One region of the Paenibacillus sp. SAFN-117 genome, then DNA from elsewhere that is predicted to be linked to it. Evidence: predicted binding sites of a transcription regulator. Region 1 holds the regulator's gene; each other region holds the start of a gene.
What was found. The regulator Rex, encoded in region 1, represses fermentation and respiration genes when NADH is low (regulators of the CRP and FNR family bind a similar motif). The targets are predictions, from matches to a motif close to TTGTGAAATATTTCACAA.
Positions count from the first base shown of each region.

Region 2: a site for Rex is predicted at 1,785-1,802, ahead of pflB (formate C-acetyltransferase). Genes of this name have one in related genera too.
Region 3: a site for Rex is predicted at 1,667-1,684, ahead of ACTHRH_RS15010 (cytochrome ubiquinol oxidase subunit I). Genes of this name have one in related genera too.
Region 4: a site for Rex is predicted at 1,410-1,427, ahead of ACTHRH_RS19885 (cytochrome ubiquinol oxidase subunit I). Genes of this name have one in related genera too.

Region 1 covers NZ_JBQCLK010000004.1:72,263-75,443, reverse strand. Annotated here, with positions in the region: gene dinG (ATP-dependent DNA helicase DinG) at 1-1,679, shown strand, start outside; gene ACTHRH_RS04080 (redox-sensing transcriptional repressor Rex) at 1,676-2,311, shown strand; gene ACTHRH_RS04075 (DUF47 domain-containing protein) at 2,443-3,063, opposite strand.
Region 2 covers NZ_JBQCLK010000016.1:123,245-126,425, reverse strand. Annotated here, with positions in the region: gene ACTHRH_RS12560 (formate/nitrite transporter family protein) at 687-1,550, opposite strand; gene pflB (formate C-acetyltransferase) at 1,913-3,181, shown strand, end outside.
Region 3 covers NZ_JBQCLK010000021.1:83,951-87,131, reverse strand. Annotated here, with positions in the region: gene ACTHRH_RS15015 (cytochrome d ubiquinol oxidase subunit II) at 1-140, opposite strand, end outside; gene ACTHRH_RS15010 (cytochrome ubiquinol oxidase subunit I) at 137-1,483, opposite strand; gene ACTHRH_RS15005 (LysM peptidoglycan-binding domain-containing protein) at 1,972-3,181, opposite strand, start outside.
Region 4 covers NZ_JBQCLK010000034.1:9,724-12,904, reverse strand. Annotated here, with positions in the region: gene ACTHRH_RS19890 (hypothetical protein) at 1-1,117, shown strand, start outside; gene ACTHRH_RS19885 (cytochrome ubiquinol oxidase subunit I) at 1,498-2,904, shown strand; gene cydB (cytochrome d ubiquinol oxidase subunit II) at 2,888-3,181, shown strand, end outside.

The DNA of each region.
Region 1 (3,181 bases):
AAGAGGAGCTTCATCTTACGGGCAGAGGCGCCGAATTTTGGCGGACGGTTGAGAGCGATGCGGACTCCTGTTTAAACCGGGCTTGCCCATGGTTTAAAAAATGCTTCTATCACCGGGCCAGGAATGACGCCAATAAAGCGGATGTGGTCATTACTAACCATTCCTTGCTGTTCACCGATATCAAGGCGGATCATCGCCTGCTTCCTTCCTACAAACATCTGGTTATCGATGAAGCGCATCATCTGGAAGAGGTCGCCAGCAAGCATATGGGAATCGAACTGAAATACATGTCCTTCGTGAATACTCTTACCCGATTGTTTAGAGACAGTAAGAACGGACAGCTTCCGTCCTTGCGCATACGGTTACAAGGATTGGGCGGGGAGCTTCCGGAGCATTCTGCGGAATGGGACGCTCTCATTGAGGGAATCTACCCTAAACTGGTCGAGGTTAAAGAGCATTGGGATCATTTGGCCGAGCTGCTTTACGAGCTAGTGAACGGTAAGATGGGCGAGTCGGGAGAAACCGGCCAGCTTGTATTTAGGATTAAGGACGATCAAATGCCGAAGCAGTGGGATAAACTGCTGACCATCGAGGATAACATCTATATCGGCCTGGGCGAGATCAGCCGCAAGCTGGACCGTCTCGCGCAAGAGTTGAAGGATTGGCAGGAGGAACATGATCTTAAAGGCAGCTTGACCGACCTTGCCGGTTCCGTGAAAGAACTAAACCGCCAGAGAGATGCTCTGCGCTTCTTCATGAAGAGAAGCGATCCGGATTATGTATATTGGCTCGAAGCAAGCCCTCAATTCAAGATGAGGTCGCTTCATCTGTTCAGCGTGCCCACTGACGTAAGCAAAATTTTGCAGCAATCCCTGTTCGATGAAAAAGACAGCGTTATTCTGACATCCGCCACTCTTTCCGTCGACAAGACCTTTGATTACAGCCGCGATCAGTTGGGGCTGGGAAGGTCGGATAAGCTGAACACCGTTTTGCTTCCTTCTCCGTTCAATTACCGCAAGCAGGCGCTGGTTTGCATCCCTCGGGATTTTCCCGGGATTAAAGGAAGAGACGGAGAAGATTATTTCGTACACAAGCTGGTAGAATCGCTTCATGAGGTAGCTGTAGAAACAAGGGGCCGCATGCTGGTTCTCTTCACTTCGTACCGTATGCTCAAGAATGCTTATCCGGAATTGAAGGAAAGGCTTGCCTCGGCAGGTATTCAGGTGCTGGGGCAGGGGATAGACAGCTTTAACCGCAGCAAGCTGACACGCTTGTTCCAGGAGAGCGAATCCGCCGTATTGCTGGGGACGAGCAGCTTCTGGGAAGGGGTCGATATTCCGGGAGAAGCTTTGACCTGCCTGGCGATCGTTCGTCTTCCTTTCCAGCCTCCCAACCATCCTGTAACGGAAGCCAAGAGCGAACAGCTGAAGAAAAGTAATCTCAATCCTTTCATGAAGCTGTCTGTGCCTCAGGCGGTCATCCGCTTCAAGCAGGGCTTCGGCCGTCTTGTTCGCAGGGCCAGCGATAAAGGAATTGTTATCTTATATGATACCAGGGTCATCGATACCCAGTACGGCAAATACTTTCTTTACTCCTTGCCCGGGCCCAAAATCGAGCACATGCCGACCGGGCAGATGGTTCCGCGGATTAAACAATGGATGGAGGAGGAACACGCTTGAAATCGATGAAAATATCCGAAGCCGTCGTTAGGCGGCTCCCCATTTATTTGCGCTTCCTGAACGAATTAAACCGGATGAACGTAACTACCGTTTCCTCTCAGGATTTAGGAAGCAAGCTGGATCTCAATCCGGCCCAAATCCGCAAAGATTTGGCTTATTTCGGCGAGTTCGGCAAGAAGGGAATCGGCTACGACGTTAAGTATCTCATAGAGAAGATTCGACAAATTTTGAAGCTGGACCAAAGAATTCAAGTGGCGCTGGTCGGAGCGGGTAACTTAGGCAGAGCTTTGTGTAATTATAATGCTTATTTGCAGGATAACATGAAGATTGTCGCTGTGTTTGATGCGGAGAAGTCCAAGATCGGGCAGAACATGAACAATTTAACCGTGCTTCCGATGTCGGAGCTGACCGATACGATCCGGGAGCTGCAAATAAGGATCGGGATTATTACGGTTCCCGCTTCGGAGGCTCAGAATGTAGCCGATCGGTTTGTCGAGGCCGGGATCGAGGCTATATTAAATTTTGCCCCGGTCATTATTAAAGTTCCGCCCCATATAAGGGTTCATCATGCAGATTTTACAACGGATCTGCAGAGCCTGGCTTACTATCTGAACAAAGAGGAAGAGGCGTGATCAAGGCGCCGCACATTGAAAATTGCCGGTTCACCGGAGCCGGTTCACTGTAACATAATAAAGGCTTGTCCGGTCTCGAGCCGTACAAGCCTTATTATTATGAAAGACTGCCTCAAGCGGGGTTTAGCCGATTAAGCGTAGCGCAGTACAACGCTGTCCAGAATGTTTGCCACATCTTCACAGGAGTCCGTCGTCTGCTCCAGACGCTCATACAGCTCTTTGATTTTAAAGTCGTGGTAAGGGTCCTTGGGAGAAACGAAGATCGCGCGAATGCCTTCTCTCATTAAGCGGTCGGCTTCATTCTCCAGACTGTTGATATGTACGGCATGCTCGGTAATTTCAGAATATTTCTTCTTGGAAAGCAGCTTGAAGGCCTCCAGAATATGCTCACAGCTCGATACAATGACTTCAGCGAATTCTTTCATGAAATCATCGGTTTTATCAATATTTAAATAATCGAAACGGGCGATGGTCGCTTCGATACCGTCCACTACATCATCCACAGACATGGCCAGCTCCATAATATCCTCGCGGTCAATCGGAGTAAGGAATACTTTGCTTAATCCTTTAAATATGGAATGTGTCAGTTGATCCCCTTTGTTCTCCAATTCTTTGAGCTTATCGAAATAAGGGGCTAACGCGCTTGAGCCGGACATGGCCTCCCGAAAGACTTTGGCCGCTTCCAGAGTATTCTCGGCCGCTTCAATCAATAGTGCTAAAAAATCGGTATCTTTCTTCTTGCCGCTAAACATTGTGATAAGACCCCTTTCCTCTGTTGAATCTAACATGGACCTATCGGCCTTAGATTCTTAAACCGTTTAATGTCGTTTCATAAAATTAAAAATAGCACATTCTCCAGCCTAAAAGCAA
Region 2 (3,181 bases), on a different contig from region 1:
CTTGTAACGATGCCTGCAGACGGTAAAATAGACGGATTTTCAAGGTAGTTCCCCGTCTTTTGCTCCAGAAGTGAAAACTAGCTGTATAAAATCCAGTTAGACCCCCATGTCTCTGACCGCGGCACCAGTAGATAATAAAAATAAACGAATTTTCAAGGTAGACGCGCCATTCCGTCTGCACAGCTCCAGCAGAAAATGAAAACAGACGGATTTTCAAGGTAGACACGTCATCCTGCGAGTACGGCACCTGCAGAAAATGTGATTTTCAAGGCAGACGTCCCTACCGCAAAAGCGTCACCGACAACGTCGATCTGTACCATCAGAAGGAAGGGTGGAAATTATGGCTTATTTTCAGGGCAGCTATGCCCTTGTCGAGCCATCGCCAGGCAGATTGTTTTATTTGCTGCATGGTAAAGTAGTCTTGCAGCGACTGCCCGGAACTAAGAGGGCTCGACCCGCTCGCTCCCCTTTCCTTTGCTTGCCCTGGCCATTTATCAATTCGTCCGCTGTCCGCCCTGTTTCAAGCTCCTTCATACGCCGATAAACGGATGACGGTCTCTGCTCCTTTTCCCTCTATAAAAGATCCACAGCCGCAAAATCCAATACAAAACGCCTCTTCCCTATAGTTTCCGACCGAGGAAGAAGCGTGTTTCGTAAGCCTGTATAAGAAATAGATTGAAATTCATTCACGTGGAGATCGTTGGTTTTCCGGTTTTTGGCTCCCGTTCCGCCGTGCTGTCGGCCCCGTGTTCGTTCCTGAACCCGCACTTTGCCCGCTCCGTCCCATTCCTCAAATAAGCGACCCAATAGATGCCCGCTACAAAGAGTGAGCCTCCCACCGCGTTCCCGAGAAACACGGGCACAAAATTGGCCGCATACTCCACCCACGTAAAATACCCTGCGAAAATCGCTGCGGGTATGACGAACATATTAGCGACCACGTGCTGAAATCCGATAGCCACGAAAGCCATCGTCGGAAACCATATGCCTGCGATTTTGCCGCCTGTGCTATTCGCCGCATACGCCAGCCAGACCGCCAGTGAAACGAGCCAGTTGCAGCCGATTCCCGAGATAAATGCCTGCAGAAACGGTTCGTCGAGCTTTTGAGCCGCTGCGCTTATCGTTTTCTCCAGATACGGGCCGCTTTCGGTTAAACCGACGACATGGCCGAAGAAATAGGCGACAAACATCGCTCCCGCAAAATTGCTAAGGGTAACCCAGAACCAGTTCACCGCCACTTGCCCCGACGTTATTCTTCCACTCAATCTCGCGATAGACAACGTCATCATATTTCCCGTCAGGAGCTCCCCTCCGCCTATCAGCACAAGAATAAGCCCAAGCGGAAAAACCGATGCTCCCAGAAGCGACGTGAAGCTTCCCCACTCAACAGGGACGGAAGCAGTCACCCGAATGCTCAATAAATAGCCCAAGGCAATGAAAGCCCCCGCTCCAAAACCAAGAGCAAGCAAGCTTAACAAGGACAAGCCGGCCTTGGCCTCGCCGCTTTGAACGGCATATTCCGCAACCACCCCTGGAGTACGATTCGCCATCCTTATCTCCTCCGCAGCCCCATTGTGAAAATAAGCACAATCCACATTACTTCCATTATACATTGATTAAGCAGATTTTTAAGTGATGTTTGTCACAGTCTGTATTACTATTTTTAATAGACTGTATTACTTCTATAATCTTGCTTTACCCTCCCTTCCTCAACAAGCGACTTGCCCTCGATTTATACCTTTTAATCTTTTAAAACTCCAGTTAAAACAACGGTTTTATGTACATTGTTATTTTTTTCACAAATTATTCACCAGTCCCCTCTTCCCTCCTTTATGGAAATCGATTATGGTTAAATTAAGAACTGTTATATATTTAATTCATAACTATGTTTCATTCTAAAGGAGGGCTCCCTATGAAGCAATGGGTTGGATTTCAGGAAGGCAAATGGCAGCGTGAAATTAATGTAAGAGACTTTATTCTGCACAACGTGTCCGTGTATACGGGAGATGAAGCTTTCCTCGCCCCGGCTACGGACAACACGAAGAAGCTCTGGCAGCAAGTAATGGAGTTATCCAAGCAGGAGAGGGTAAAAGGCGGGGTTCTGGACATGGATACCGGCATTGTCTCTACCATTACGTCACACGAGCCGGGATATTTGAACAAGGAGCTCGAAACGGTAGTCGGCTTTCAAACCGACCGTCCTTTCAAAAGGTCGCTGCAGCCCTTCGGCGGTATTCGCATGGCAGAGCAAGCCTGCGAATCTTACGGGTACAAGGTTGACCCCGAGCTGTCTCGAATCTTCCGGGAGTATCGCAAGACGCACAATCAGGGAGTCTTCGATGCCTACACGGAAGAGATGCTGGCGGCACGGAAAGCGGGAATCATTACCGGCTTGCCGGATGCCTACGGCCGCGGAAGAATTATCGGGGACTACCGGCGGGTAGCTCTATATGGAGTCGACCGGCTGATTGCCGAGAAGAAGAAAGACTTGTCGTTGACGGGAGCCCGAACGATGAGCGAGGAGATCATTCGTCTCCGCGAAGAGATCTCCGAACAGATTCGGGCGCTTCAAGAGCTCAAGCAGATGGCGGCGGCTCACGGATATGACATTTCCGAACCGGCGGCTAACGCCCGGGAAGCCTTTCAATGGCTGTATTTCGGATTTCTGGCCGCTATTAAAGAGCAGAACGGCGCCGCCATGAGCCTCGGACGCACGTCCACCTTCTTGGATATTTACATTGAACGGGACTTGCGGGAGGGAGTTCTGACCGAACAGCAGGCTCAGGAGCTGGTAGACCATTTCGTCATGAAGCTCCGTCTGGTGAAATTCGCCCGTACTCCGGACTACAACGAGCTGTTCAGCGGAGATCCGACCTGGGTGACGGAAGCGATAGGTGGTATGGCTCTGGACGGAAGATCACTCGTCACCAAGAACTCGTTCCGCTTCCTTCACACGCTGGATAACTTGGGTCCGGCACCTGAGCCTAACTTGACGGTCCTGTGGTCCACCAAGCTGCCCGAAGCGTTCAAGCGTTACTGCGCCGCCATGTCGATCAAGTCGAGCTCCATTCAATATGAGAACGACGACTTGATGCGTCCCGAGTTTGGGGACGATTACGGCATCGCCTGCTGTGTATCGGCCATGCGAATCGGCAAGCAGATGCAGTTCTTCGGGGCGCGG
Region 3 (3,181 bases), on a different contig from region 1:
ACCCCTTGGATAATATGCCTCTTGCCCGTAATCATACTGGAATAGCTGAAGAAGCCGGCCCCGAAATCGATGGAAGCCACGATCAGATATCCGAACAAAAAAATCCACAAAACGGTTATCCCTACAACTTCGTAGCTCATTGAAGATAACCTCCTTCTGCCGCGCCCTCCTCCAGCTCTTTCTCAGCCGGGTGGTTACGGAACAGCTTTCTCAGTACCTTAATGCAGGTTATAGCCAGTACAAGATACAATAAGCTGAACAATATAAGCATAGTTCCTACGTGCTCGGATGTCGTAGCTCCTTCCACCGTTTTCATATATCCTCGCAAGATCCAGGGCTGACGTCCGACTTCCGCGAAAATCCAGCCGAATTCGATAGCCAGGATGGCTAACGGGCCGCTGGCCACGATGAGCCTCAGCAAGGTACGGCGATGCGGGTTCCACGATTTTTTGTACTGCAGAACCATATAAACGCAGGAGATCAAGGCGAGGAAGACGCCGATCATAACCATTCCGTCGAACAAATAGTGAATATAGAGCGGCGGGCGCTCGTCTTCCGGAAAATCGTTCAAGCCGATCACTTCGGTGTTCGGCATGCCATGAGCCAGTATGCTGAGAGCATAAGGAATCTCAATGGCGTATTTGACCTGATTATCTTCCGTGAGAATACCCCCTAATATGAGGGGAGCCTTTTCGATAGTTTCAAAATGCCATTCGGCCGCAGCGAGCTTCTCCGGCTGGTATTTGGCGAGAAATTTACCTGAGAAATCACCGATCACCGCCGTCGAAATGGAGAAAATAAACGCCGCTGTCATCGTCAGATTTAATGCTTTTTTATAGTAGACGTGATCCCGTTTCTTCAACAGGGAGAAAGCCGCTATCGCAGCGAGAATAAAAGCGCTGGTCATATAGGCGGACGACAGGACATGGGAGACCTTAGTCGGTGTGGCCGGATTGAACATGGCCGCCAACGGCTGAATGTCCACCAGCTTGTTGTCTTGAAGCGTAAACCCTTGCGGTGTATTCATGAACGAATTGACGGTCGTGATAAAGAAAGCCGAAGCAGAAGAACCGATGACAACCGGAATGACGAGCAGGAAATGAGTGAAGCGGGATTTGAACCTGTCCCATGTATACAGATAAATTCCTAAGAAAATCGCTTCAAAGAAGAAAGCAAATGTCTCCATGAACAACGGCAAAGAAATAACCTGGCCGGCAACCTGCATGAAGCTCGGCCACAGCAAGCTCAGTTGCAGCCCGATAGCTGTTCCGGTTACAACGCCGATCGCTACCGTAATGACAAATCCCCGGGCCCAGCGTCTGGCAAGCAAAATATAATGGGGGTCCTTGCGGCGGATGCCCGTCCACTCGGCAAGAGCGATCATAAGAGGCACCCCGACGCCGACCGTTGCGAATATAATATGGAAACCGAGTGTTAAAGCCGTAAGAATTCTGCTGTATAAAGCCGGATCATTTGCAAACATGGCGTGAACTCCTTTCTCCCGTCAGGGTCAGAATAATCTTCTCAATAAGGCCAGCAGCATAACGGAAGCGGTGATGATGCACAGTACGATCAGCTTTTTTTCCTGTTTTTTATAATGGTTCATTCGGCTTCTTCCTTTCCATTAGCCAGAATTAATCCTCTTATCTATATATTAAGCCGAAAAGTGTGATCTTTTTCACATATATTGTGAGGAGTTCATGTCAACTTGTTTACAAACTGATGAATATTGCATGGCAGCTTGGTGACACAGGTATTCGGAAGCAGATTGGCAAGTGTCATTGATGCCGGGGAATGTCTTCACTGGAGACGGGTACTTGTCCATAGGCGCAACAGAAATAGTCGGTCGGTTCCACCAGATGTACGGGAACAAGGAAAAGCAAAGAAGCCGGGGGAAACCTTTGGCTTCTTTGCTTTTGTCAGTGCATGCGAAGATTGCAGGCCGTTTATTGACACTCGATTTATAAACGCTTATTCCGAACGTTTTTTGTCGGATTCGTAAATTGTAGGGGTGCCGAAAGGCTGGAACGATGAAATTTCTTCCTCGCCCAATCCAAAGGCCGTTTTACCGGATTTGGATTCCGCATGGGCGCCAAGTCCGTAGGGCATAACGTTTGGCAGTCCTGCGGCCTGCATGTTAGCCTCGTACGGCATGAAATTGGGCAATCCTGCGGCCTGCATGTTAGCCTCGTACGGCATGAAATGGGGCAGTCCTGCGGCCTGCACGTTAGCCTCGTACGGCATGAAATGGGGCAGTCCTGCGGCCTGCACGTTAGCCGAGTGCGGCATCACATTGGGAAGCCCGGCGGCCTGCACGTTAGCCGAGTACGGCATCACATTGGGAAGCCCGGCGGCCTGCATGTTAGCCGAGTAAGGCTTCACATTGGATTGGCCGGCAGCCTGCATGTTAGCGGAGAACGGCATGACATTGGGCTGACCTGCGGCCTGCATATTAGCGGAGAACGGCATGACATTGGGCTGACCTGCCGCCTGCATGTTAGCGGAGAACGGCATGACATTGGGTTGGCCGGCGGCCTGCATGTTAGCGGAGAACGGCATGATATTGGGCTGGCCGGCGGCCTGCATGTTAGCGGAGAACGGCATCACATTGTGATGGCCGAAATCATCCGGCTCTTGACCATACGGCATTATGGTAGGGGTGTATCCAGGCGCACCATATGTTTCATAGGGCATCGAATAAGGATGGAAGCCTCCCTCTTCGGCAAGGCCATGAAGTCCGGGATAACCCGGGGATTTGGACTTCCCGCCGGTTTGCAGCGGACCGATATTCGGCGCCGCCTGATAAGGCATCACCTGTGCAGGTGCGTTGGACATCGCCGAGTACGGTGCCGTTTGTTCCTTATATAATGTCTCGGTATGCATGCTGTGAAGTTTGGGGATGCCTACGACCTGACCGGCGCTTAAAGTCTGTGAACCTTTAAGATGAGGGTTCATCGTGCTAATGATTTGTGCCGGAACGTTGTAGGTTTCCGCCAGCCTTCCTAAGGTGTCTCCGTCTTCACACATATGCTGAGTGTAGAAGCTTTCATTCCTCTCATCGTCCTCACGGAAAAACGGGAAGAAGAACGGGGTCAGGAAGAAGAATGGAAAGAAGCGGCGCGGAAAAAAGAACGGACTGAAAAACGGGAAAAACTGTCTTTCGTCAAAACCTTGTGTCGTC
Region 4 (3,181 bases), on a different contig from region 1:
TGCGCCAGACGTGCAGATTCGGCCTTATACCGAACCGGATTATAACGGGGTCGGAAGTCCGGCATTTATGCATATCGCGGCTGAGACGGTTCGCACTTTGCCGCTTCACCAGTATATGGGTTGGAAGGACACTGCGGTTAAGCATGTCTATGCGATGGACGGCAAGGTTTATGCCATCAGCGGTAAAGAGAGCGTGTATCTAATCGAATCCGACTATAGCGGTGAGGAACCTAAGGAAATCGCGGTCGTCCACGACGAAGGCGCTCCGGTATCCTGTGTGAATGCCGGCAAGAACAAGGCTGCGTTGCTAACAACAGACGGAAGCATCGTACTTATCGAGCTCGAACGGAACAGAGTGGGGCATAGGCTGAAGGTTCCTCAAGGTATCGAGCTTGTGAGACTCCACTTCATGTTGGAGGGGAACAAGCTGCTCGTCAGCGATTATGATGGAGCCGTATACGTTTGTGACCTTGGCAGCGGCGGCTTCCGTATGCTGCACAATATACGAATGGAGACTAATGACGCGGAACCGGTGAAGCTGAGTGAACATCGTGTATTACTGTCTGCCAAAAACGACGAAATGCGGATCTATGATATAAGCGAAATGCGCTCTGAGACGCTCGCCATTCGAACCCCTTCTATTAGAGGGAGGGCCTTCAGAGCGACAATAACAGGGGGAGCTGTTCTAGGGGACGGAACGATTGTGCTTGGAACGTACGACGGCATGCTGTTTACGCTCTCGTCAGACCTCCGCCGAACGACTGTGTACGGCAGGCTGCATTCCAGCGGTCAACTGCGGAATTTCATCAAGCGGAATCACGATGAAGTCATTGGGGTGTACGGTGGGACTAAGGACGCGGGGCATGTCTTTCATTTCTCGCGCGAATGCGGCTTCGTCGATTTGGGCAGGCCGCGTGTCGTTAAAGACAACATTGAGCTGCGCGACATGGATACGGAGTGGGCAAGTATCCATTACATCTCCTCCCTCGCTTACGATCCGGCAGACGGATGGCTTTGCGTCGCGTCGGGAGAAGAATACGGGTGCATTGTCCGTTATAAAGATGTTGCGTTCCCGACCGGAATGTTTTGTGCCGCTTCGGATTCATGGTTGAGTTGAAATCCTTAGAAAACCCACGGTTTTGGCTGCAGGAGAGTAGTAACTTTCCTGCAGCCTTTATTTTTTTGCAGGAGGGGATAACTCATGTTCCGTCGTCGCTTTTATGAAAATGCGCAATTTCTGAGGCTAGAGCAGCCTCGGAAACTTGCGCTTTTTCCTTCATTGTGGTTGTGGGCCGCTTGAGCAGCATTCAAGCCTTTTTTCGCTTTTCTCTGCCTGCTGTTCTGCTCATAGAAGGCGAAAACGCTGCCATTAGGAAAGTTCGCTGTATTGTCATTTTAAGTCAGAATAAGTGTGACAAACATCACATGTATGGCGAGGGGGATCGGTCATAATGGGGGTAAGGCGGTATACAAATAGAAGAGTTGGGGGAAACGTCAATGGATATGGTTATTCTGTCGCGCATCCAATTCGCATCGACGACTATTTTTCACTTTTTCTTCGTTCCGGTGTCGATCGGATTGGCCTTCCTGATTGCCATCATGGAAACCATGTATGTAGTTAAAGGGAATGAAGAATACAAGAAGATGGCGAAGTTCTGGGGGAAGCTGTTCCTGATTAACTTTGCCGTCGGAGTCGTTACCGGGATTATCCAGGAGTTCCAGTTCGGCATGAACTGGTCGAATTATTCCCGCTTTGTGGGCGATGTTTTCGGCGCACCGCTGGCGGTCGAGGCGCTGCTGGCGTTCTTTATGGAATCGACGTTCATCGGCCTGTGGATCTTCGGCTGGGATAGGCTGTCCAAGAAGGTTCATCTCGCCTGCATTTGGCTTGTCGTCTTCGGCACCGTCATGTCTGCTTTCTGGATTCTTGCCGCGAATTCCTTTATGCAGCGACCGGTCGGCTTTACGATCAATAACGGCAGGGCGGAGATGAACGATTTCTTCGCTCTGATCACGAACGGTCAACTGCTGGTGGAATTTCCGCACACAATATTCGGAGCTTTGGCCACAGGCGCGTTCCTGATGGCGGGGATCAGTGCCTGGAAGCTGCTTAAGAAAAGCGATTCGTCATTTTTCAGAAAATCGTTTCAGCTCAGTATTGTCGTTGCTCTCGTTACTTCCGTTCTGGTGGCTGTCTTCGGTCATCAGCAGGCGCAGTATCTGATCCAGACGCAGCCTATGAAAATGGCCGCCAGCGAAGGGTTGTGGGAGACGAGCGAGGACCCCGCCCCCTGGACGGTGATCGCCGCCATCGATCCGGATAAGCAGGAGAACTCTATGGAATGGAAAATTCCATATTTGCTCAGCTTCCTGTCCTACAGTAAATTTACCGGCGAAGTAAGGGGCATGAAGGAGCTTCAAGCCGAGTATGAGCAGAGCTACGGGCCCGGAAACTACATTCCTCCGGTACGCACAACGTTCTGGAGCTTCCGCATCATGGTGGCGGCCGGAACGCTGATGATTTTGCTCGGCATGTACGGTGTCTACTTGGCTGTGCGCAAGAAGCTCGGCCAGGGAAACCGTGTCTTTATGCGGCTTATGATCTTCTCGATCTTCCTGCCGCACATTGCCAATGCATCCGGATGGATCATGACGGAGATCGGCCGACAGCCGTGGACCGTATTCGGGCTGATGCGCACAGAGGACAGCATATCGCCCAGTGTGACCGCCGGGGAGGTTCTGTTCTCGCTTATTGCTTTCTCGGCTATTTATACCGTACTGGCCATAGTCATGGTGTATTTGTTCCTGCGGGTGATCAAGCAAGGACCTGACGCCGCTGCGCCAGTTGAATCTCGGGATTATGATCCGTTCGATCGGGAGGGATATCATGCTGTCTCTAAATGAGCTCTGGTTTATATTGGTTGCCGTCTTGTTTATCGGATTCTTCTTTCTGGAAGGATTCGATTTCGGAGTAGGCTTATCCACCAAGCTTCTGGCCCGGACTGACGGGGAACGCAGGGTGCTGATCAATTCGATCGGCCCGTTCTGGGATGCGAATGAAGTGTGGCTGCTGACGGCAGGCGGGGCGATGTTCGCCGCCTTTCCTCACTGGTATGCCACGCTGTTCAGCGGTTTTTACATGCCGCTCGTCGTTGTGCTGCTGGCTCTGATCGGCCGCGGC